Regions from separate parts of the Cellulomonas sp. P1_G12_2 genome, predicted to be linked through region 1. Evidence: predicted binding sites of a transcription regulator. Region 1 holds the regulator's gene; each other region holds the start of a gene.

What was found. Region 1 encodes HrcA, which represses chaperone genes, less so after heat shock. Its sites were predicted from a motif close to TTNGCACTCGNNNNNNNCGAGTGCNAA; they were not measured.
Region 2: groL (chaperonin GroEL) is a predicted target of HrcA. The motif match lies at 2,066-2,092, and genes of this name have one in related genera.
Region 3: AC1DXT_RS04460 (FmdB family zinc ribbon protein) is a predicted target of HrcA. The motif match lies at 1,708-1,734, and genes of this name have one in related genera.

The regions. Positions count from the first base shown of each region.
Region 1 is NZ_JBFUBX010000005.1:150,077-157,306, forward strand. Features, by position in the region: gene lepA (translation elongation factor 4) at 1-735, shown strand, start outside; gene hemW (radical SAM family heme chaperone HemW) at 732-1,946, shown strand; gene AC1DXT_RS16645 (DUF4870 domain-containing protein) at 1,951-2,331, opposite strand; gene AC1DXT_RS16650 (hypothetical protein) at 2,521-3,570, shown strand; gene AC1DXT_RS16655 (DUF3097 domain-containing protein) at 3,616-4,473, opposite strand; gene hrcA (heat-inducible transcriptional repressor HrcA) at 4,600-5,622, shown strand; gene dnaJ (molecular chaperone DnaJ) at 5,684-6,811, shown strand; gene AC1DXT_RS16670 (16S rRNA (uracil(1498)-N(3))-methyltransferase) at 6,834-7,230, shown strand, end outside.
Region 2 is NZ_JBFUBX010000001.1:747,605-754,834, reverse strand. Features, by position in the region: gene AC1DXT_RS03680 (pyridoxal phosphate-dependent aminotransferase) at 1-39, shown strand, start outside; gene groL (chaperonin GroEL) at 289-1,914, opposite strand; gene AC1DXT_RS03670 (glycoside hydrolase family 15 protein) at 2,147-3,640, shown strand; gene AC1DXT_RS03665 (cold-shock protein) at 3,692-3,895, opposite strand; gene AC1DXT_RS03660 (LytR C-terminal domain-containing protein) at 4,022-4,615, opposite strand; gene AC1DXT_RS03655 (DUF3263 domain-containing protein) at 4,722-5,036, opposite strand; gene AC1DXT_RS03650 (uracil-DNA glycosylase) at 5,200-5,877, shown strand; gene AC1DXT_RS03645 (hypothetical protein) at 5,884-6,288, opposite strand; gene AC1DXT_RS03640 (SGNH/GDSL hydrolase family protein) at 6,473-7,230, shown strand, end outside.
Region 3 is NZ_JBFUBX010000001.1:910,875-918,104, reverse strand. Features, by position in the region: gene AC1DXT_RS04465 (penicillin acylase family protein) at 1-1,617, opposite strand, end outside; gene AC1DXT_RS04460 (FmdB family zinc ribbon protein) at 1,774-2,082, shown strand; gene cpaB (Flp pilus assembly protein CpaB) at 2,234-2,914, shown strand; gene mscL (large conductance mechanosensitive channel protein MscL) at 3,021-3,488, shown strand; gene AC1DXT_RS04445 (dienelactone hydrolase family protein) at 3,540-4,118, opposite strand; gene AC1DXT_RS04440 (hypothetical protein) at 4,187-4,447, opposite strand; gene AC1DXT_RS04435 (hypothetical protein) at 4,473-7,230, opposite strand, start outside.

The sequences.
Region 1 (7,230 bases):
TCGACCGCGCCGAACGTCGTCTACGAGGTCACCCTCGAGGACAAGACCGTGGTCACGGTGACCAACCCGAGCGAGTTCCCCGCGGGCAAGATCGGCGACGTCAACGAGCCGATGGTCAAGGCGACGATCCTGTCCCCGAGCGAGTTCATCGGCGCGATCATGGAGCTCTGCCAGACCAAGCGCGGCGAGCTGCAAGGCATGGACTACCTGTCCGAGGAGCGCGTCGAGCTGAGGTACGTCCTGCCCATGGCGGAGATCGTGTTCGACTTCTTCGACCAGCTGAAGTCCAAGACGCGCGGGTACGCGAGCCTCGACTACGAGCGCATCGGCGACCAGGTGGCGGACCTGGTGAAGGTCGACATCCTGCTCCAGGGCGAGACGGTCGACGCGTTCAGCGCGATCGTGCACAAGGACAAGGCGTACGCGTACGGCGTGATGATGACCGCCAAGCTCAAGGACCTCATCCCGCGCCAGCAGTTCGAGGTGCCCATCCAGGCCGCGATCGGCGCCCGGATCATCGCGCGCGAGACCATCCGGGCCATCCGCAAGGACGTCCTGGCCAAGTGCTACGGCGGCGACATCACCCGCAAGCGCAAGCTCCTGGAGAAGCAGAAGGAGGGCAAGAAGCGCATGAAGACGATCGGCCGGGTCGACGTGCCGCAGGAGGCCTTCATCGCCGCGCTGTCCAGCGAGCCCGCGGGGTCGGCCGGCGGCAAGGACGCGAAGAAGAAGTGAGCCCGGCGCTCCCCGAGGGAGACGTCGCGCCCGACGACGGGGCACTGCCGGCGTCGGCGTTCGAGGGTGCCGACGAGCGCGCGTTCGCCGTCTACCTGCACGTGCCCTTCTGCACCGTGCGCTGCGGCTACTGCGACTTCAACACGTACACCGCGACGGAGCTGGGCGGCGGCGCGAGCCAGCACGCGTACGCGGACACCGCGCTGACGGAGATCGCGCTCGCGTCCCGGATCCTCCCGCGCCGGCCCGTCGCCACGGTGTTCGTCGGCGGCGGTACCCCGACCGTCCTGTCCGTCCCCGACCTCGCGCGCATGCTCGGCGGCGTCCGCGACGCGTGGGGGTTCGCCGACGACGTCGAGGTCACCACCGAGGCGAACCCCGACTCGGTCACGCCCGAGTCGCTCGCGGCGCTGGCCGACGCGGGGTTCACGCGCGTCTCGTTCGGGATGCAGTCCGCGGTACCGCACGTCCTGGCCACGCTCGACCGCACGCACGACCCTCGTCGGATCCCGGACGTCGTGCGCTGGGCCCGCGACGCCGGCCTGGCCGTGTCGCTCGACCTCATCTACGGCACGCCGGGGGAGTCGCTCGACGACTGGCGCACCAGCGTCGAGGCGGCGCTCGCGACGGGTGTCGACCATGTGTCCGCGTACGCGCTCGTGGTCGAGGCGGGCACGCGGATGGCCGTGCAGGTGCGCCGGGGCGAGCTCGAGCTGCCCGACGGCGACGACCAGGCGGCGAAGTACGAGCTGGCCGACGACCTGTTCGAGGCCGCCGGGTTGCACTGGTACGAGGTGAGCAACTGGGCGCGGACGCCCGCCGACGCCTGCCGGCACAACCTCAGCTACTGGCGGGGCGACGACTGGTGGGGGATCGGACCCGGCGCCCACAGCCACGTGGGCGGCGTGCGCTGGTGGAACGTCAAGCACCCGCGTGCCTACGCCGACCGCCTGGACCGCGGCTTGAGCCCGGCGGCCGGGCGCGAGACCGTCACGGGCGACGGCGCGGTGCTCGAACGGCTGATGCTGGGGGTACGCCTCGCCGCCGGGCTGCCGCTCGACGCGCTGCCTGCCGACGCGCGGCCGTCCGTGGCGGGGCTCGTCGCGGACGGGCTCGTCGACGGGCGCGAGGCGGTCGGCGGACGGCGGCTGGTGCTGACGCGGCGCGGGCGGCTGCTCGCGGACGCCGTCGTGCGCACGCTCGCGGGCTGACGCGTCAGCGCACCAGCTCCAGGCTGAACGGGTACCGGTACGAGCCGCCGCGCTGGACCGTGATCGCCGCGAGGATGCCCAGGACAAGGCTGGCGATGCTCAGGCCGATGAAGCCCAGCCAGCCGACGACGCCGATCACGGGGATCGCGCGCACGACCGCGCAGATGATCAGGCCGATCAGGACGGTGAGCTGGAAGTTGAGCGCCAGCCGGGCCTCCGACGCCGCGGGGCCGCCTTTCTCGCGATGCACCAGCCAGATGACCAGGGCGGGGATCCAGCCGGCCCAGACGTAGGCGAGGATGCCGCCCAGGTGCGCGAGCATGGCCCAGGTGCGGTCCTGGTCGGCACCGCTCGGGGGCGGGCTCTGGTAGGGCTCGTACGACATCGCGGCGCACTCCTCGTGGGTGGGTCGTCGGCGTGACGGCACGCCAGCCTACCGAGGGGCGCAGCACCGCGCCGGGCGGTTCGGCGACTCGCCGACATGCCCGGAAGGCCCGCTTCCTTGACACGCGCCCTCCGGCCCCGGTTCGCTGACGCCTGGGCGACGATCGCCCTGTGACCAGGGAGGCCACGCATGAGCGAGAACCCCGGCGGTACCCCGCCGCGCGACGACGAGCCCGCGAAGGCGGCTGAGCCCGTCGAGCCGCCGACGGCGCCGGTCCCGCCCGTGCCCGACCCCGCACCCGCGGTCCCGCCCGCGCCGCCGGTCCCGCCTGCGCCGCCGGTCCCGCCCGCGCCACCCGCACCGTCGTACGGACAGCCCCCCGCCGGGCCCCCGCCGGCCCCCGCCTACGGCCAGCCGCCCGCCGGGTACCCCCCGCAGGCGTCCCCGTACGGTCAGCCTGCGCCCGGCGGCTACCCGCCGCCTCCGCCGCCGCCCGGCTACGGCCAGGGGGCCCCGGGTGCCTACCCGCCCCCGGTCGGTGGCTACGGAGCACCCGTCCAGGCCTCTCCGATCGGTGAGGCCTACTCGTACGGCTGGAAGAAGTTCACGCAGCAGGGCGGCCTGTTCATCCTCGCCGCGCTGGTGTGGTTCGTCGCCGCGATCATCCTGCTGTCCATCGTCGGCGCCATCTTCGGTGGCTTCGGGGCGCTCTTCTACCCGGACGGCGACATGTCCGCGGGCATCTCGCTCGGGTTCTCGCTGGGGACGTTCGTGTTCTCCGCCGTGGCCGCGATCGCCGGCTACCTCATCCAGGCGGCGTTCATCCGGGCGGCGCTCGACGTCACCGAGGGTCGGCAGCTGAGCTTCGGCGACTTCTTCAGGATCGTCGAGCCGGGGCCGGTCATCCTCACCGCGCTGATCCTCGCTGTGGTGAACGCGGTGCTCAACGTCGTCCCGTTCTTCGGCGGGCTGATCGCGCTCGCGGTGAACTTCCTGCTGCTGTTCACCTTCTGGTTCGTCATCGACAAGCGCCTGGCGCCGATCGACGCCATGAAGGCCAGCTACCAGCTCGTCACGGCGAACCTGTCGACGACGATCCTGTTCTACCTGCTCAGCATCGCGATCTTCATCGGCGGTGCGATCCTCTGCGGCGTCGGCCTGCTGGTCGCCGTGCCGGTCGTGCTGCTCGCGACGGCGTTCCTGTTCAAGCGCCTGCTCGGGGACCCGATCGCGGCCTGATCGTCTGCACGGGTGCCCGGTCGACCCCTGGTCGGCCGGGCACCGTCATGCCGTGACGAAGTCGATGAGCTCCTCGACGCGGCCCAGCAGGCTCGGCTCCAGGTCGGCGTAGCTGCGCACCGACCGCAGGATCCGCTGCCACGCCCGGGCGACGTCCGCCTGCTCGTCCGCGGGCCAGCCGAGCTCGCGCAGGATCCCGTGCTTCCACTCGGTGCCGCGCTCGATGACTGGCCACGCGGACAGCCCGATGCGCTCGGGTCGGACGGCCTGCCACACGTCGACGTACGGGTGCCCGAGCACGAGGACGGAACCCGCGGGGTGACCGCGGACGGCGTCGGCGGCGATCCGGCTCTCCTTCGACCCGGACACCAGGTGGTCCACCAGCACCCCCACGCGGCGACCGGGGCCGGGGGAGAAGTCACGCAGGGCGTCGGCGAGGTTGTCGACGCCGTCGAGCAGCTCGACCACCACGCCCTCGAGCCGCAGGTCGTCGCCCCAGACCTTCTCCACCAGCTCGGCGTCGTGCTTGCCCTCGACCCAGATCCTGCTGCCGCGGGCCACGCGAGCGCGGGCGTCGTGCACGGCGACGGACCCCGAGGCCGTCCGGGTGGGCTTCGCAGGTGCCGGGGCGCGCACGGGGGCGGTGAGCGCCACGGGCTCGCCGTCGAGCCAGAAGCCGCGACCCAGCGGGAAGGTGCGGGTGCGGCCGCGCCGGTCCTCGAGGACGACGACGTGCTGGCCGCCCGACTTCTCCACCCGGACGACGGCGCCGACCCACCCGGTGGTGACCTCCTCGACGACGAGGCCGGTCTCGGCGGGCTGCGGGCGGCTGGTGCGGGTGGGTCGGTGGTGCGTCGAGCCGGAGCCCCCGAGCACGTCCGAGCCGTAGCGGTCGTCGTTCACCCGGGCAGCCTAGGGGTCTCGGTCACGCCCTCACCGGACGCCGCCCCGTGAGTCTCCCGCCCCCGGCGTAGCATTGGCACTCCTGTGCGGGGAGTGCTACCCCGTGGTGACGACGGAGGAGGCGACATGAGCGAGGACCGGCGGCTGGACGTGCTGCGCGCGATCGTCGAGGACTACGTCGCCACCAAGGAGCCTGTGGGCTCGCGCGCGCTCGTCGAGCGGCACTCGCTCGGCGTCTCGCCCGCGACCATCCGCAACGACATGGCCGCCCTCGAGGAGGGCGGGTACATCGCCCAGCCGCACACGTCGGCCGGCCGGGTGCCGACGGACAAGGGCTACCGGCTGTTCGTCGACCAGCTCTCGACGGTGAAGCCGCTGTCCAGCCCGGAGCGCCGTGCCATCGGCACGTTCCTGGAGAACGCGCAGGACCTCGACGACGTCGTCGACCGGGCCGTGCGGCTCATCGCGCAGCTGACGCACCAGGTCGCCGTGGTGCAGTACCCGTCCCTGCGGCGCTCGGCGCTGCGGCACGTGGAGCTCGTCCCCGTCGGCTCGCGCCACCTGCTCGTCGTGCTCATCACCGACACGGGCCGCGTCGAGCAGCGGACGCTGGAGCTGGTCACGGACCTCGACGAGGCGGTGGTGGCGCGGCTGCGGTCGCGCCTGAACGTGAGCGCGGRCGGGCGTCGGCTGTCCGAGCTGCCGGTGGCGCTGGGCGAGCTGACCGACGCGTTCGCGCCCGCGGACCAGGCGCTCGTCAACGCGGTCGTCGCGGTGCTCGAGGAGACGCTGGCGCAGGAGTCCGAGGAGCGCGTGGTGCTGGCCGGCACCGCCAACCTCGCGCGCGTCGGCAGCACCGACGTGCGCGCGATCGGCCCGGTGCTCGAGGCGCTCGAGGAGCAGGTGGTGCTCCTGCGGCTGCTGTCCGAGATGGCCGAGGACCATGCGACGGTCGCGGTGCGCATCGGCCGCGAGACCCAGCACGACGGGCTGTTCGAGACGAGCTTCGTGACCACCGGCTACGGCGACGAGGGTGGTGGCTCGGTGGCGCGCATCGGCTCGATCGGCCCGCTCCGGATGGACTACCCCGGCACCATGTCCGCGGTCCGCGCGGTGGCCCGGTACCTGACGCGCATCCTCGCGCAATGACGCCCCCGACAACCTGTCCTGACACCTGCCCAGAGACACCTGGAAGCGAGCAGACCCTCCTGTGACCGACTACTACGAGATCCTCGGCGTGCCGCGCGACGCGACGCCGGAGCAGATCAAGAAGGCGTACCGCAAGCTCGCCCGCGAGCACCACCCCGACGTCGCGGGGGCGGACGCCGGCTCCGAGGACACGTTCAAGGACGTCTCCCGCGCGTACGACGTCCTCGGCAACCCCGAGAAGCGTCGCGCCTACGACCTGGGCGGGGACCCGTCGTCCCCCGGCGGCGGCATGGGTGGCGGCTTCGGCTTCCAGGACATCTTCGAGACGTTCTTCGGTGCCGCCACGGGCGCGGCGGCGCAGCGCGGCCCGATCCCGCGGGCCCGCCGGGGTCAGGACGCCCTCGTGCGGCTCGACCTGGACCTCGCCGAGGTCACGTTCGGCGTGCACCGCGAGGTCCCGGTGGACACCGCGGTGATCTGCCCGACCTGCAGCGGGTCGTGCTGCCGTCCGGGCACGTCGCCGCGCACCTGCGAGGTCTGCGGCGGCCGCGGGTCGGTGCAGCGCGTCGCACGCTCGTTCCTCGGCCAGGTCATGACCACGCAGCCCTGCGCCGCGTGCCACGGCTTCGGCACCGTCATCCCCGAGCCGTGCACCGAGTGCTCCGGCGAGGGCCGGGTCCGCTCGCGCCGCACGCTGGCCGTGGACGTGCCCGCCGGCGTGGACACCGGCACGCGGATCAAGCTCACCGGCCAGGGCGAGGTCGGTCCGGCCGGCGGTCCGGCCGGAGACGTCTACCTCGAGGTGCGCGAGCGCAAGCACGACACGTTCGTGCGGCGCGGCGACGACCTGCACGCCACGCTCGAGGTGCCGATGACCGCGGCCGCCCTGGGCACCGTGCTCACCTTGGACACGCTGGACGGTCCGCAGGAGGTCGACCTGCGTCCCGGCACGCAGCCGTCCCAGATCGTCTCGCTCAAGGGTCTCGGCGTCGGTCACCTGCACGCCCCCGGTCGCGGTGACCTGCACGTCCATGTCGAGGTGCACGTGCCGACCGCCATGGACGACGAGCAGGCGGAGCTGCTGCGCCGGCTCGCGACCCTGCGCGGCGAGGAGCGTCCGGAGGCGCGGCTCGCGGCGTCGAGCTCCGGCGTGTTCGCCAAGCTGCGCGACAAGCTCTCCGGTCGGTGAGCGTGACGGCGACGGCCGCGTCATGAGCGCGCCCGTGTTCCTGGCCGAGCCCGGCTCGCTCGACGCCGTGACCGACGGCGCGACGTACCTGCTCGATGGCACCGAGGGCCGCCACGCCGGGGTCGTGCAGCGCCGCAGCCCGGGGGAGCGGGTCGACGTGGTGGACGGTTCCGGCGTCCGGCTCGTCGGGGTGGTCGGCGAGGTGACTTCCGAGGGCGTGCTCGTGCACGTGCAGCAGCGCGTCGTCGAGCCGGCACCCGCCGTGGCGCTGGTGCTCGTGCAGGCCCTCGCCAAGGGGGACCGCGACGAGATGGCCATCGAGGCGGCCACCGAGGTCGGTGTGGACGTCGTGGTGCCGTGGCAGGCGGAGCGGTCGATCGTCGTCTGGCGCGGCGAGCGTGCGGCGAAGAGCCGGGCCC
Region 2 (7,230 bases), on a different contig from region 1:
GAGCGGATGGGCAACTTCCTCTCCAGCTACCGCCAGTAGCTCCGCCAGCGCCACCGCACCGGCGCAACCCACGCCGCCGGCGCGAGATCGTGGGTCCGGTGCGAGATCGAGGGTGCGAACCGTCGACGTCGTGCCAATCCCACGATCTCGCGCATCCGGACCCGCACCCTCAGGTGGGGCGGGCTGGGCAGGGGTGGCGTGGTGGGGCGGGACGCACTGAGGGCCGGTCACCCGCGGGTGACCGGCCCTCAGGCCGTACTAGGTGGTACTCAGCGCATCAGCTGCGGATCAGAACCCGCCGCCGAAGTCCTCGCCGCCACCGCCGGCCGGCGCGTTGTTGCGCTCCGGCTTGTCGGCCACGACGGCCTCGGTGGTGAGGAACAGCGCGGCGATGGACGCCGCGTTCTGCAGCGCGGAGCGCGTGACCTTCACCGGGTCGTTGACGCCCGCGGCGAGCAGGTCCTCGTACGTGTTGGTCGCGGCGTTGAGGCCGTGACCCACGGGGAGGTTGCGCACCTTCTCGACGACGACGCCACCCTCGAGACCGGCGTTGATCGCGATCTGCTTGAGGGGAGCCTCGATCGCGAGCTTCACGATCGCGGCACCGGTCGCCTCGTCGCCCTCGAGCTTGAGGCCCTCGAACGCGGTCTTGCCGGCCTGGATGAGCGCCACGCCACCACCGGCGACGATGCCCTCCTCGACGGCCGCCTTGGCGTTGCGCACGGCGTCCTCGATGCGGTGCTTGCGCTCCTTGAGCTCGACCTCGGTGGCCGCGCCCGCCTTGATGACGGCGACGCCACCGGCGAGCTTGGCGAGGCGCTCCTGCAGCTTCTCGCGGTCGTAGTCCGAGTCGGAGTTCTCGATCTCGGCACGGATCTGCGAGACGCGGCCCTGGATCTGGGCGGCGTCGCCGGAGCCCTCGACGATGGTGGTCTCGTCCTTGGTGACGACGATCTTGCGCGCCGTGCCGAGGACCTCGAGGCCCACCGTGTCGAGCTTGAGACCGACGGTCTCGGAGACGACCTGGCCACCGGTGAGGATGGCCATGTCCTGCAGCATCGCCTTGCGGCGGTCGCCGAAGCCGGGAGCCTTGACGGCGACCGACTTGAACAGGCCGCGGATCTTGTTGACGACGAGCGTGGCCAGGGCCTCGCCCTCGACGTCCTCGGCGACGATGAACAGCGGCTTGCCGGCCTGGATGACCTTCTCCAGCAGCGGCAGCAGGTCCTTGACGTTCGAGATCTTCGACTCGACGAGCAGCACGTAGGCGTCCTCGAGGACGGCCTCCTGGCGCTCCGGGTCGGTCACGAAGTACGCCGACAGGAAGCCCTTGTCGAAGCGCATGCCCTCGGTGAGCTCGAGCTCGAGGCCCAGCGCGCTGGACTCCTCGACGGTGATGACGCCTTCCTTGCCGACCTTGTCGAGCGCCTCGGCGATCAGGTCGCCGATCGCCTGGTCGCCGGCGGAGATCGCGGCCGTGGCGGCGATCTGCTCCTTGGTCTCGACCTCCTTGGCCTGCGCGAGCAGGGCGGCCGTGACGGCCTCGACGGCCTTCTCGATGCCCTTCTTCAGCGCGATCGGGTTGGCGCCGGCCGCGACGTTGCGCAGGCCCTCGCGCACGAGCGCCTGGGCGAGCACGGTGGCGGTGGTGGTGCCGTCGCCCGCGACGTCGTCCGTCTTCTTGGCGACCTCCTTGACGAGCTCCGCACCGATCTTCTCGAAGGGGTCCTCGAGGTCGATCTCCTTGGCGATGGAGACGCCGTCGTTGGTGATCGTGGGGGCGCCCCACTTCTTGTCCAGGACGACGTTGCGGCCCTTCGGGCCGAGGGTGACCTTGACGGTGTCGGCGAGGATGTTGAGTCCCCGCTCGATGCCGCGGCGGGCCTCCTCGTTGAAGGCAATGATCTTGGCCATGGGGCTGTGATCCTTCACTGGGTTCGGGTCGGCCGAGGGTGCCCGCGACGGACGGGCACGTCACCCGCGGTCTTGTCCCGCGTGCGACGGCCCTCACCGGACGGCCGTGGTGATTCTGTCACTCTCCACCGGAGAGTGCTAAGTCCAATGGTTAGCACTCGACCCCCGAGAGTGCAAGCAGCGTTCACTGAGAGCGGCACCTCAGGAACCGCGTCAGGGCTATCGTGCGCGTGTGCAGGATCACGACGAGGACGTCGACACCGGCGGTCGGCGTACCGCGGGCGAGATCGTCGCGCCCGCGCACACGTCGCACCGCGGCCGGCACACGGACCGGTCTCGCCGCACGGGCGGCATCCTCGCGACGGCTCTCGTCGTCGCGGCCACCACCACGTTCGTCGCCACGGCGCCCGCCGGGGCGCGGGCGGTCGAGACCCCGGCTCCACCAGCCGCCGCGCCCGCCGCGGAGTACGCGTCGATCCCRCTGTACCACGAGGGCCTGACCACTCTCGCGGGCGATCTCCGGGTGCCCCTGGCGGTCGGCACCGATGCGACGTTCCTGGCCGGCACCCACGTCGTCGACCCCGCCGCGTCGACCCTCGCGCGCGTGGTCACCGGGGAGGCCCCGGCCGGGCACGGCGCCACCATCCGCGCGGCCGTCTCGGTCGCCGGCCGGCAGCGCGCCTGGCTCGCGTCCGGCACCGTCCCCGGTGTCGGGGGACCGTACGAGGACATGGCCCGCGCGGCACTGCTGGACCTGCACGCGCTCATGCTCCCGGACGGCGCCGCCGTCGCGGCCTGGTCGGAGAAGTGGCGCTACGTGTGGCCGCGCGACGCCTCGTTCGTCGCCGTGGCGCTGGCCCGGACCGGCCACGTGGACGACGCCCTCGAGATCCTCTGCTTCCTCGACCGGGTGCAGTCGCAGGACGGCTCCTTCCAGGCGCGGTACCTGCCCGACGGCTCGGGGCCGCCCGACGACCGCGGCGTGCAGACCGACGGCACCGGGTGGGCGCTGTGGGCCGCCGGCCTGGTCCTCGCGGAGATCACCGACCCCGCCGACCGCGCCGCTGCTGCCGAGGAGCTCCGCCCGATGCTCGTGCGCTCCACCCGGCACGCGATCGAGCTCGTCGGCGGCGACGGCCTTCCGCCCGCGTCACCGGACTACTGGGAGGTGCCCGAGGACGCGCTCACGCTCGGCACGGTCGCGCCGCTGGTCGCGGGACTGCAGCAGGCGTCGACGGTCCTCCCGCTGACGGACGACGACGCGCTGGCCCGGTCCGCGCTCGACGCCGCGATCCGCTCCAAGGTGGCAGTGATCCGCGCGTTCGGTCCGACCGGGTTCGCGCGGTACGCGGACGGCGAGCACGCGGACGCCGCGAGCGCCTTCCTGCTGCCACCGTTCCTCACCACCGCGGTTCCGGGTGCCGACGAGGCGTGGCGGGCGTCGGCCGTGGCGATGGTCCGCCCCGCGAACGGCTTGGCGCCTGGCGCCGGGTGGCGCGACGACGGCGTCTCCTGGACGCCGCAGACGTCGCTCTACGCGTGGGTGGCCGCGGAGAGCGGTGACGCCGACCTGGCCGACGGCTGGCTCACGTTCCTGGACACCCATCGCACGCCCTCGGGCTCGCTGCCCGAGAAGGTGCTGGCCGACGGCTCCCCCGCGGCGGTCGCACCCCTGGGCTGGAGCGCGGCCTGCGTGCTGCTGGCGCTCGACGCCCTCGAGGGGTGACACGCCGACGGGCCGCCCGCCGGTGAGGCGCGCGGCCCGTCCACGTCGGGGTCAGAGGCCGCGGACCTGCTCGGCCTGCGGCCCCTTGGTGCCCTGCCCGACCTCGAACTCGACGTCCTGGCCCTCCTCGAGGGACCGGTAGCCGTCCGACTGGATCGCGCTGAAATGCACGAAGAGGTCCTGGCCTCCCCCTGTCGGGGTGATGAAGCCGTACCCCTTCTCCGCGTTGAACCACTTCACGATGCCCTGGGCCATGCCGTACTCCTCGTAGCTCCTCGACGCCTCGAGCCGGGCGCTCCGCCGGCGCCCGGTGCGCGTGAGCCTAGTGGCCGCGCTCCCGCGCCGACCAGGGTCGTCTCGGGGTCCGTGCGAGCGGCCGGATCAGGCGTCCGGGTCGGTGACGAGGACGACGGAGATGCCGGTCCCGGCGTCCGCCGCGGAGAGCACGGGGGCGCCCAGGCCGAGCGTGTCGGCGACGAGCTGCGCGGTCGCCACCTGGTCCTCGGTGGCGTAGTACACGACCGAGTCGTCGGTCGTCGCCTCCGTGTTGCCGGTGGTGACGGCCGTGAACCCGGCGGTCGTGAGCTTCTCGGCCTGCGCCGCAGCGAGGCCGCCGATGCTGGCGGCGTTGAGCACCACGATCGGCGTGTCCATCACGGGGGTCGGCGCGGCAGGCTCCTCCACCGGCTGGGTCTCCGTGTCCGTGGGCGTCTCGCCCTCGGTCGCGGTGTCGGAGGGCGTCGTCTCCTCCGCCTCCGGGGACGTCGAGGTGCCCGGGAGGGACGGGAGGTTGCCGTCGCGCGCCATGAAGTTCACCACGGCGAAGGCGAGCACCGGCGTGAGGACCAGGACGACCAGGAACGGCCACCACCTGCTCCACGCCGAGCGGGGGGCGCGATGCACGCCTCGGGGGACGTCAGGGTTCGACGGGACGTCGAACTCGTCCTCGGGATAGGAGTACTCCGCCTTGCTCACGGCGGACAGGCTAACGGCTCAGGCCATGGGGACGGGTCCACCTGGGGCAGGACGTGGGCCGTGTCACGTGCAGGGACGCGGACGCCGGCACGCAAAGACGGGTGGATCAGGCGTCGCCGAGGCGGCGAGCGGTGCGTGCCCGCTGGCGCGAGGACCGCATGCGGCGCAGGCGCTTGATGAGCATCGGGTCGTGCGCGAGGGCCGCCGGGTCGTCGATCAGGGCGTTGAGCACCTGGTAGTACCGCGTGGCCGACATGTCGAAGAGCTCGCGGATGGCCGACTCCTTGGCGCCCGCGTACTTCCACCACTGCCGCTCGAACGCGAGGACCTGCTCGTCGCGCTCGGAGAGCTCCGCCGGACGGGGATCGTGGACACTGCTGGGTGCCGGGATGTGACCGACGGCGATCGTCGCGGCGTCCATGCGTCCTCCTGTGCTCTCGCGGGGCTCGGTCCGCACCCGGGGGTGCTGACCGACAGCCGTCATCGTACGACCGTAATGACACACGTGTCATTCCCGTCGGCGCGTCGTCGCCCGTGCGCCGCGCGAGTCGTCGGCCGTGCGTCGGATCGGTAACCTCGCGGGCGTGACCGCCGCGCCGCTGGACCAGCTCGTCGCCCCCGACTGGGCCGTCGCCCTCGCCCCCGTCGAGCCCCAGCTCCGTGCGGCGGGACAGTTCCTGCGCGACGAGGTCGCCGCCGGGCGCAGCTACCTGCCGGCCGGCGACGCCGTGCTGCGGGCGTTCCGGCGGCCCCTCGCGGAGGTCCGCGTGCTCGTCGTCGGGCAGGACCCCTACCCGACGCCGGGCCACCCGATGGGCCTGTCCTTCTCGGTGCAGCCGGACGTCCGGCCCCTGCCGCGGTCGCTGACAAACATCTTCACCGAGCTGGTCGCGGACGTCGGCGTGGCACCCCCGACCAGCGGAGACCTGTCCCCGTGGGCCGACCAGGGCGTGATGCTCCTCAACAGGGTGCTCACGGTCCGTCCGGGGGCGCCCGCGTCGCACAGGCGGCACGGGTGGGAGGCGGTGACCGACCGTGCCATCGCCGTCCTCGTCGAGCGCGGCGGCCCCCTCGTCGCCGTGCTCTGGGGCCGCGACGCCCAGTCGCTCAAGCCCGCGCTCGGGTCCGTGCCGACGGTCGAGAGCGTGCACCCCAGCCCGCTGTCCGCGAGCCGCGGGTTCTTCGGGTCCCGCCCGTTCTCCCGCGTGAACCAGCTGCTCGTGTCGCAGGGTGCGCAGCCCGTCGACTGGTCGCTGACCTGACGGCCCTCACAGGTCGTCGACGATCCCCCAGGACGCGGCGGTCAACGAGTACGCGGTCCAGACGTCCGGGTCCAGCTGGTCCACCATGCCCGCTACCAGGACCACGTGGGACCTGTGCTGCACCTGGTCGGCGTCGCGGTACACGATCACCGCCTCCGCGCCGGCACACTCCGGAGGCACCCGGTCGAAGCGCGCCCCGGCGAGCGAGTACGAGCCCGTCCTCGGGCTGATCTCGACCTCGTATCCCCAGGTCACAGCTGAGGTGTCGCACCCCGAGGCCCCGGGCCCGGCCACTGCCTGGTCGGCGAAGCGTGCGGAGGCCACCATGCTCGCGACGGCCAGCGCGACCAGCGATCCCGCCCAGAACAGCCGCTCGGACGACGGGCCGACGCGTCTTCGGGTCGACGTCATGACGCTCCCCTCCGTGGGCGCGGTCCTGCGCGTGGAGGCGTCGCCAGCATCCTGCTCGTCGCCGGCGTCACGGCGGTGCCGTCGTGACGCGCCAGTCCCCGAGGCCGGGACCTGGTCCTCACCCGGCCCATCGACCGGCACGACGCGGGGTTGAGGAGTTCGCGTGCGCGGGCACAATGTCCCGGTGAGCATCCAGACCCCGCCCTGGTCCCGGTACGTGGCGATCGGTGACTCGTTCACCGAGGGGCTGTGGGACTCCCCCGACGGCCCCGAGGCTCCGCAGCGCGGGTGGGCGGACCTGCTCGCCTCGCACTTGTCGGACCGTCGCACCGCTGCGGGCGAGTCACCCCTCCAGTACGCGAACCTCGCCATCCGCGGGCGGCTGCTGCGGCCGATCCTCGTCGAGCAGGTGCCCGCTGCTCTCGAGCTGAAGCCCGACCTGGTGAGCCTCGTCGGTGGCGGCAACGACATCCTGCGGCCCTCGGCCGACATCGACCGGCTGGCCCGGAACCTCGAGGCGGGCGTCGTCCGGCTGCGCGAGGAGGGGGTCGACGTGCTGCTCGGCACCGGGGTCGACGCCGCCGACAGCCCGCTGGTGAAGGCGACGCGCAGCCGGGTCGGCATCTACAACGCGCTCATCTGGTCGATGGCCCGACGCCACGGTGCCTACGTGGTGGACCTGTGGGGCATGCGCTCGCTGCGCGACTGGCGGATGTGGGCCGACGACCGGATCCACCTGACCACCGACGGACACGCCCGCGTGGCGCAGGGGGCGCTGGTGGGGCTGGGTCTGGAGCCCGACGACCCCGCCTGGGACGACCCGCTCACCCCTCTGCCGCCGACCCCGCGGATGCAGAAGGCGCGCGAGGACGCCGCCTGGGTGCGCGAGCACGTCTACCCCTGGGCGACGCGTCGGTTGCGCGGCAAGTCCTCGGGCGACGA
Region 3 (7,230 bases), on a different contig from region 1:
GCGCGGCATGGCGGCCGCGTCGACGAAGCCCTGCCAGTCGTACCGGCTGTCCCAGCCCGGCCGCGGCCACGTGCCGTCGGACGGGACCGGGCCGTCGGAGACGTTCGCGCGGACGGGGATCCGCCCGGGTGCCTGGTAGCCGATGTGGCCGTCCGTCGTCGCGAAGACGATGTTCTGCGAGGGCACGTCGAACAGCGCGGCGGCCGCCTGGATGTCGGCGGCGGACCGCGCGACGTTGATCGCCAGCACGGCGTCCATGGTCCGGCCCGGCTGCAGGGCGGTCCACGCGAGCGCGACCTCGAAGGTCCGGCCGGGAGCACCCTCGGGCACGGGGGCGGTGCCGACGCCCACGAGGTCCAGCACGTCGGACACCAGCGGGCCGTGCACGGACTCCCGCACGGTCAGCCGCACGTCCTCGCCGCCGTTGACCTTGATGACCTCGGTGCGCTCCGCGATCGGTGCCGACGCGCCGTCGAGCCGGGTCGTGTCCTCGTCGACCCGCTCGAGGACGAAGTCGGTGACGTCGGCGCCCAGGTTGGTCAGACCCCACGCGAGCGAGGCGTTGTGCCCGATGACCACGCCCGGCATGCCGGCGAACGCGAACCCGGAGACGTCGTACGGGCACGCGGCGGAGACGTCGTCGCACCGCAGGCCGATCTGCTCCCAGATGCCCGGCGCCGAGATGCCGAGGTGCGGGTCGTTGGCCAGCAGGGGCTTGCCCGACTCGGTGAGGGCGCCCGAGACCACCCACGAGTTCGAGCCCACGCCCTCGCCGTCGCCCATGAGGTGCGGCACCGCCGCGAGCGCCGCGGACGCCGACGCCATCGCGTCCTGGAGGTCCGCGCTGTCGAGGTCGAGCGTGGTGGTCCTGGACGCCGCCTGCTCCACCGCGGTGACGGGCAGGTCCGCTGCGGTGAGGATCGGCAGGTTGAGGTCCTGCGGGTAGGTGGGGAAGAGCTCGTCGACGCGGGCCACGTCACCGATGGTCGAGTACGAGGCCGCGCGCTCCAGCTCGGCGTCGTAGTTGCCCCGCAGGTCCCAGGCCATCGCCTTGAGCCACGCGAGCGAGTCGATCGGGTCCCACTCCTCCGGCGCCGGGACGTCCACCTGCAGGCCGAGGACGCTGTACTCGACGGCAACAGCGCCGGGGTCGCGGTCGGCGAGGTAGTCGTTGACCCCGTCGGCGTAGGCCTGCAGGGCGTCACGCGTGGCGGGCTGGAGGAGGTCCCACTCCTGCTGGGCCACGCGGCGCCAGCCGAAGGTCCGGATCACCTTGTCGGCCGCGAGCGCGTCCTCGTTCTCCCCCACCAGCTCCGACAGCCGGCCGGAGGTCACGTGCCGGCGGTAGTCCATCTCGAAGAAGCGGTCCTGCGCGGCGACGTAGCCCTGGGCGCGGAAGAGGTCCCGCGAGGTCGTCGCCGTGATCGTCGGGACGCCGCGGTCGTCGCGGGTCACCGTGACGTCCGCGTCGAGGCCCGTGAGCTCCTTCTCGCCGGAGACCTCCGGGAGCGGGCGCCGCACCACGATCACGGCGGTCACCATGACGGCGACGAGCGCGACGACGACCACCGCGGCGACGGTGACCAGGGAGACACGGAGGAGGCGACGACGAGACACGCTTCGGAGGGTACTTCGCCGCCACCGGTCCGGCTGGCGTGGCGCCCGGCGCGGACGGTCGGAATGTCCCGAGCGGCGCAGCGGTTACGATTGGCACTCGGACGACGCGAGTGCCAGACCGTCAGACCCGCTCGATGAGCTGCCAGGAGAACTTCAGTGCCCACCTACGCCTACGCCTGCACGGCATGCGGTCATGCCTTCGAGACGGTGCAGTCGTTCAGCGACGACTCGCTGAGCGTCTGCCCCGAGTGCGACGGACGCCTGCGCAAGGTGTTCTCCTCGGTCGGTGTCGTGTTCAAGGGCTCCGGCTTCTACCGCAACGACGCGCGCGCCGGTGCGAAGTCGTCGGCCCTGAGCCCGGCCGCGAGCACGCCGAGCCCCGCCGCGGCGGCGTCGTCCTCGTCGTCGGACTCCTCGACGTCCTCGACGCCCGCGCCGGCAGCGAAGCCCGCCGCCTCCGCCTGACCGACTCCTCCTGAGCCTCGGCGCCGTCACCTGCGGGTGGGGGCGCCGATCTCGTCTGTCGAGCCGCCCGCAGCCCCGGGCTCGCTGGCGCTCTCCACACCGTCGCCGTGCTGAGCCTTCCGCGCCCGCGGCCGCTCTACCGTCGGCCGTCATGCACCCCCACCTGCTCGCCGGTCGCCCGCCGCCGCTCCCCCACCGTCGCCGCCCGTGGCAGGTGACGTTGCGGTCCGCCCTGTGGCGAGCCCGGTTCGCGGTCGCCGCGGCTCTCCTGGGCGTCGCCGCCGCCTGCACGGCGCAGTCACTGCGCCCGCCGGACCCACCGACGTCCGCGGTGGTCGTCGCGGCGCGAGAGATCCCGGCCGGGACCACGCTGACCAGCGCCGACGTCCGCGTCAGCCGGTTCCCCCGGTCCGTCGCCCCCGACGGAGCGGTTGCGGACCCTGCGGACGTGGTCGGCTCCGCCGCCGCCGTCCCGCTCGCGGTCGGTGTCCCCGTGCTCTCCGGTCTGCTGGCCGACGACGAGGTGCGCGGACCGCCCGGCACCGTGGTGGCGACGGTCAGGTTCGCCGACCCTGCGGTCGCGGGGCTCCTGTCGCCCGGCGTCCGGGTGGACGTGCTCGCAGCAACTCCCGAGGGCGGCCCGGGCGGGGTGGTGGCGACGAGGGCGCTCGTCCTGCCGGTCGCCCGCCAGGACGGCCCCGGCGGTGCGCTGGGTCTGGGCGGCTCCGGCGACGCCTCCGTCCCGGTCCTGCTCGCCGTCTCCCCGACCGAGGCACCCGCTCTCGCGGGAGCGGCCGCTTCCGCCTTGCTGTCCGCGGTCGTCGTGCCATGATCGTGCACTCCGGGCGCGTGCCGCCGACGGAGCACGACAGAACCCCCACTGACGACTCTCCTCAGTGGCTGCAGAAGGCGGCCACCGACCGAAGGGAACCGTGACGATGCTCCAAGGATTCAAGGACTTCATCTCGCGCGGTAACGCGATCGAGCTGGCCGTCGGCGTCGTGATCGGTGCCGCGTTCGGCCAGGTGGTCGCGGCGCTGGTGGCCGGGTTCATCGGGCCGCTGATCGCGGCCATCCTCGGCCAGACGGACCTGAGCGCGGTCTGGACCTTCGAGATCAACAACGCGGTCTTCTCGTTCGGACTGATCCTGCAGGCGCTCATCCTGTTCCTGTTCACGGCCGCCGCCGTGTACTTCTTCATCGTCGTGCCGATGAACGCCCTGGCCGCACGTCGCAAGCGTGGCGAGGAGGCCGAGCCCGAGGCGCCGGCCGAGGACATCCTGGTCCTGCAGGAGATCCGCGACCTGCTGGCCCGCAACCTCACCCCGGCGATCGTCAACGACGCGGGCACCGGCGCAGCAACGCGTCCGACCACGCCGCCGCCGTCGATCCCGCCGACCGCCTGAGCTGACCGTCGCGAACGCCCCGGGTGAGCATCACCCGGGGCGTGCGCGTTCCTACCGGAGCGCGGCGAGGAACGCGAGGGTGCGCTCGGTGAGCAGCTGCGCCGCCGCGGGGTCGTACGAGGACAGGCTGCTGTCCGCGAAGAGGTGCTGGTCGCCGGGATAGACGAAGAGCTCGGCCTGGTCGGTCTCCTTCACCAGCGCGCGAGCCGCGTCGATGTCCCCCTCGCCCGCGAAGAACGGGTCGGCGTCCATCCCGTGGATCTGCACCGGAACACCCGCCGGCCACGGGCTGTCGAACTCCGCCGTCGGCACGCACGAGTGGTAGAACAACGCCCCCCGAGCTCCGGGGCGCGTCTGGGCCAGCATCTGCGCGGGCAGCACCCCGAGGGAGAACCCCGCGTAGACCAGCTCGGCGGGCAGCGTGTCCACCGTCTGCTGGCCGCGGCCCATCACGGTGCCGAACCCGACCTCGCCGGCGTACGCGAGCCCCGCCTCGAGGTCGTCGAACACGTGGCCGTCGAACAGGTCCGGGACGTGCACGGTGTGCCCGGCGGCACGCAGCGTCTCCGCGAACTCCTGGACGCCGGGCGTCAGACCCTGGGCGTGGTGGAACAGCAGGACCTCGGCCATCGACTTCTCCTTCGTGGGTGCATCTGGTCGGCTCGGCGATCCTCCCGCACGGGTCCGACACGCGCGCGCTACCAGTGCGGTGGCTTGTCCTGGCTCAGCCGGTCGTCGTTCGAGCCGGTCTCGCGGTCGCCCCAGCCGACGTCAGAGTCGTCGACGCTCCGCCGCGCGACCACCGGCTCGGGCGCAGGTGCCGGCGGACGTGCCGGGGCGGGCGGCTCGTCAGAGGGCGCGGGGTGGGTGGACACGAGGTTCGCGTCGTCGCCGCCGACCGTGCCGGCGTGACGGACCGCCCGGCGTGGGCGACGTGCAGGATTCTCGGACGCGGTCACGCCCCGATGATCCCACCCCGGTCGGTCAGCGCATCGCCCGGGTGATCGCGCTGCGCACCGCGGTGTCGATCCGGTACGACCGGCGCGTGATGCCCAGCTCGTCCCGGAGGGCCGCGGCGAGCTGCTCACGCGTCCGCTCCTGCTCGTCGGACTGCAACCACGTCACCAGCTCGTCCAGCTGGTCGTCGCTGTAGGCGCCGATCGGCAGACCGCGTCGCACGTCGGGCCGCTGACGTGTGGGCACCGCGAGCGCGAGCTGGCGGGCACGGCTGGGCGGTTGCGAGTCCTCACCTGGCTCGTCGGCGACCTCGGAGACGGTCCCGGCTCCGCTGTCAGCAGGCCCAGCAGGCGCAGCGGGAGCGGCAGGCTCCGCGTCGGCGGCCTCGATGACCTGGACCGTGGACCACACGCCCGTCGCAGGACGCGGCTCGTCCGGGTGGGCGGATGCCCGCGCTGCCGCCCGAGCAGCAGAGGACTCGGGCGTCGGCAGCTCCTCGGCGTCGTCTGCCTCGTCGAGCAGCCCCAGCTGGAGCGGTGCGCTGCGCGGCGCGGCCGGGGCGGGGACGCGCGCGTGCACGGCCCGGCGGATGCGGTCCACCTCGGCCTGCGGGTCCATGAACGCGGCCGCGGACCAGACGCGGATGACGCTCCAGCCCACGCGCTCGAGGCGGTCGGCGGTGAGTCGGTCGCGGACACGGACGCTGCGCTCGGCGGTGTACTCGGCGTCGTCGGTGAGGACGGCGACCAGCATCTCGCCCGGCAGGTCCGGGTGGCCGACCACCAGCGGGATCCGGTCGCCGCCGGGGATGCCGTGGTCGGCCTCGACCAGCAGCCCGTGCTTCCAGAGGCGCTCGGCGAGATCGAGCAGCAGGCGGTCGGGCTCGGCCGCGGCGGCGAGGGCCGCGTCCGCGGCAGCCGTCGCGGCCGCCAGGCTCCGCAGCAGCGGGTCGGTGGGCTCGGGCGGCGTGACCAGGTCGGTGACGTCCTGGCCGGCACCGCGGCGGGCGGCGAACGCCAGCAGGTCGGCCAGCAGCCGCGGGCCCGGACCGCGCAGCCGCTCGGCGTCGAGGTCGTCGGCGCCGAAGCACGCGACGACGGTCAGCCGGTGCCGCGTGGAGCCCAGTGCGTCGAGCAGCAGGGCGTCGCCGCCGGGCGCGGAGATCGGCCCGAACGTGTGCAGCACCCGGCGGTGGGGGGTCCGCCCCAGACCGAGCGACAGGATGATCGCCTCGCGGCGCAGACCGGCCACGTTGGGCAGGTCGGTGACCACGAACGGGTCGACTCGGCCGGAGTCGAAGAACGCGGCGAGCGCCGGGTTGCCGCGGACCTCGGACAGGACCGCCTCGCGCACGGCCTCGGCGTGGGTGGAGGTGGCGGTGATGACCGCGAGCGACTCGTCCGGACGCAGCAGCGCGTGCGTGAGCACCAGCTCGACGACGTGCTCGACCTCCTCGCGCGTCGAGTCCACCGACCCGGTGTCGCGGTCGGGCATGCCCGTGCCGTCCACCAGGTCGAGGCCGACCAGCGGCCGGTACTGCGGCAGGGGCGTCGCGCGGAGCACGCCGGCGTAGCCGTGGGCCGCGAGGAACGCCGTGAGGTAGGGGTCCCGGCGGGACGTGTCGGCGCGCAGCGCCACCGACGGCAGCACGTCGGCCAGCTCACGGACCGCGGAGCCGGAGGCGCACCGGGCGTCGCCGACGACGACCACCTGCCGCCCGCGCGCGACCGCGGCGAGCGCGACCTCGACGGGCAGGTGCGCGGCGGAGTCGATGACCACCAGGTCGACCGTGCGTGTCGGCGGCAGCACCTGCGGGACCAGCATGGGGCTCGCTGCGATGACCGGCCGCAGCCGCCTCGCCACCTCGGGGTGGCGCACCACCGTGTCGCGCAGCGACGTGAGCCGATCCTCCACCAGGTCCGCGAAGAGCGCCTCGGCCTGCTCGCGGTGCTGGCGCAGCGCGTGCGAGACGTGACCGACGACCGCGCCGAGCACCGGTCCGGACAGGCTCTTCACGTGCGCGCGGTCGAGCGTCGCGTACTGCGCGGACATCGCGCCGAGCGCGGTGCCGTCGTACCCGGCCAGCGCGGGGTCCTCGGAGAGGATCTGCTCGATGACGGTGCTCCACCAGGCCAGGTCGAGCTCCGCCGGGGCGAGCGCGGGGTCGATGCGGCGGGTCGCCAGGTCGTCGACGAGCGCGCCGAGGCCGGCCGAGCGCAGGCGGTGCAGGAGACCGGTCCGGTCGGGCAGGTCGGAGAGGGCGTCGGTGTCGGAGCGCAGCCGCGTGAGGCGCTCGGTCAGCGCCGCGAACGGCAGGCTGGACAGGCCGGCTCCGCCGGGGGTCGTCGCGAGCACCTCGTCGAGCGCGTCGAGGTCGGCGCGCACCGCGGCGAACTCCTCCTCGATGTGCTCGAGGCCGTCGGGCAGCCGCGGCCAGCCGCCGGACGGGCAGTGCGCCTGCCAGATCTCCCGCTGCGCCTGGACCTCCAGCAACCCGGCGTGCAGGTCGGCCACCGGGCGGCCGGGGCGGACCATGTCCTTCGACTGCTTGCGCAGCCGGCGGCGGAGCCAGTAGCCCATCTCCATCCCGCGCTCGGCCCGCCACTCCTTGGTGGCCGTGGCGGCGACGAGGTCGGCGGCGGTGCGCTCGAACACGATCGGCTGGAACACGTCGAGCGCTGCGCGGACGCCGTCGAGCATGGTCAGCTGCTCGGCCCACGCCACGACGGTGGTCGCCTGCGTCAGACCGGTCTCGGCGGCCACCTGCGCCGTGCGCTCGACGAGC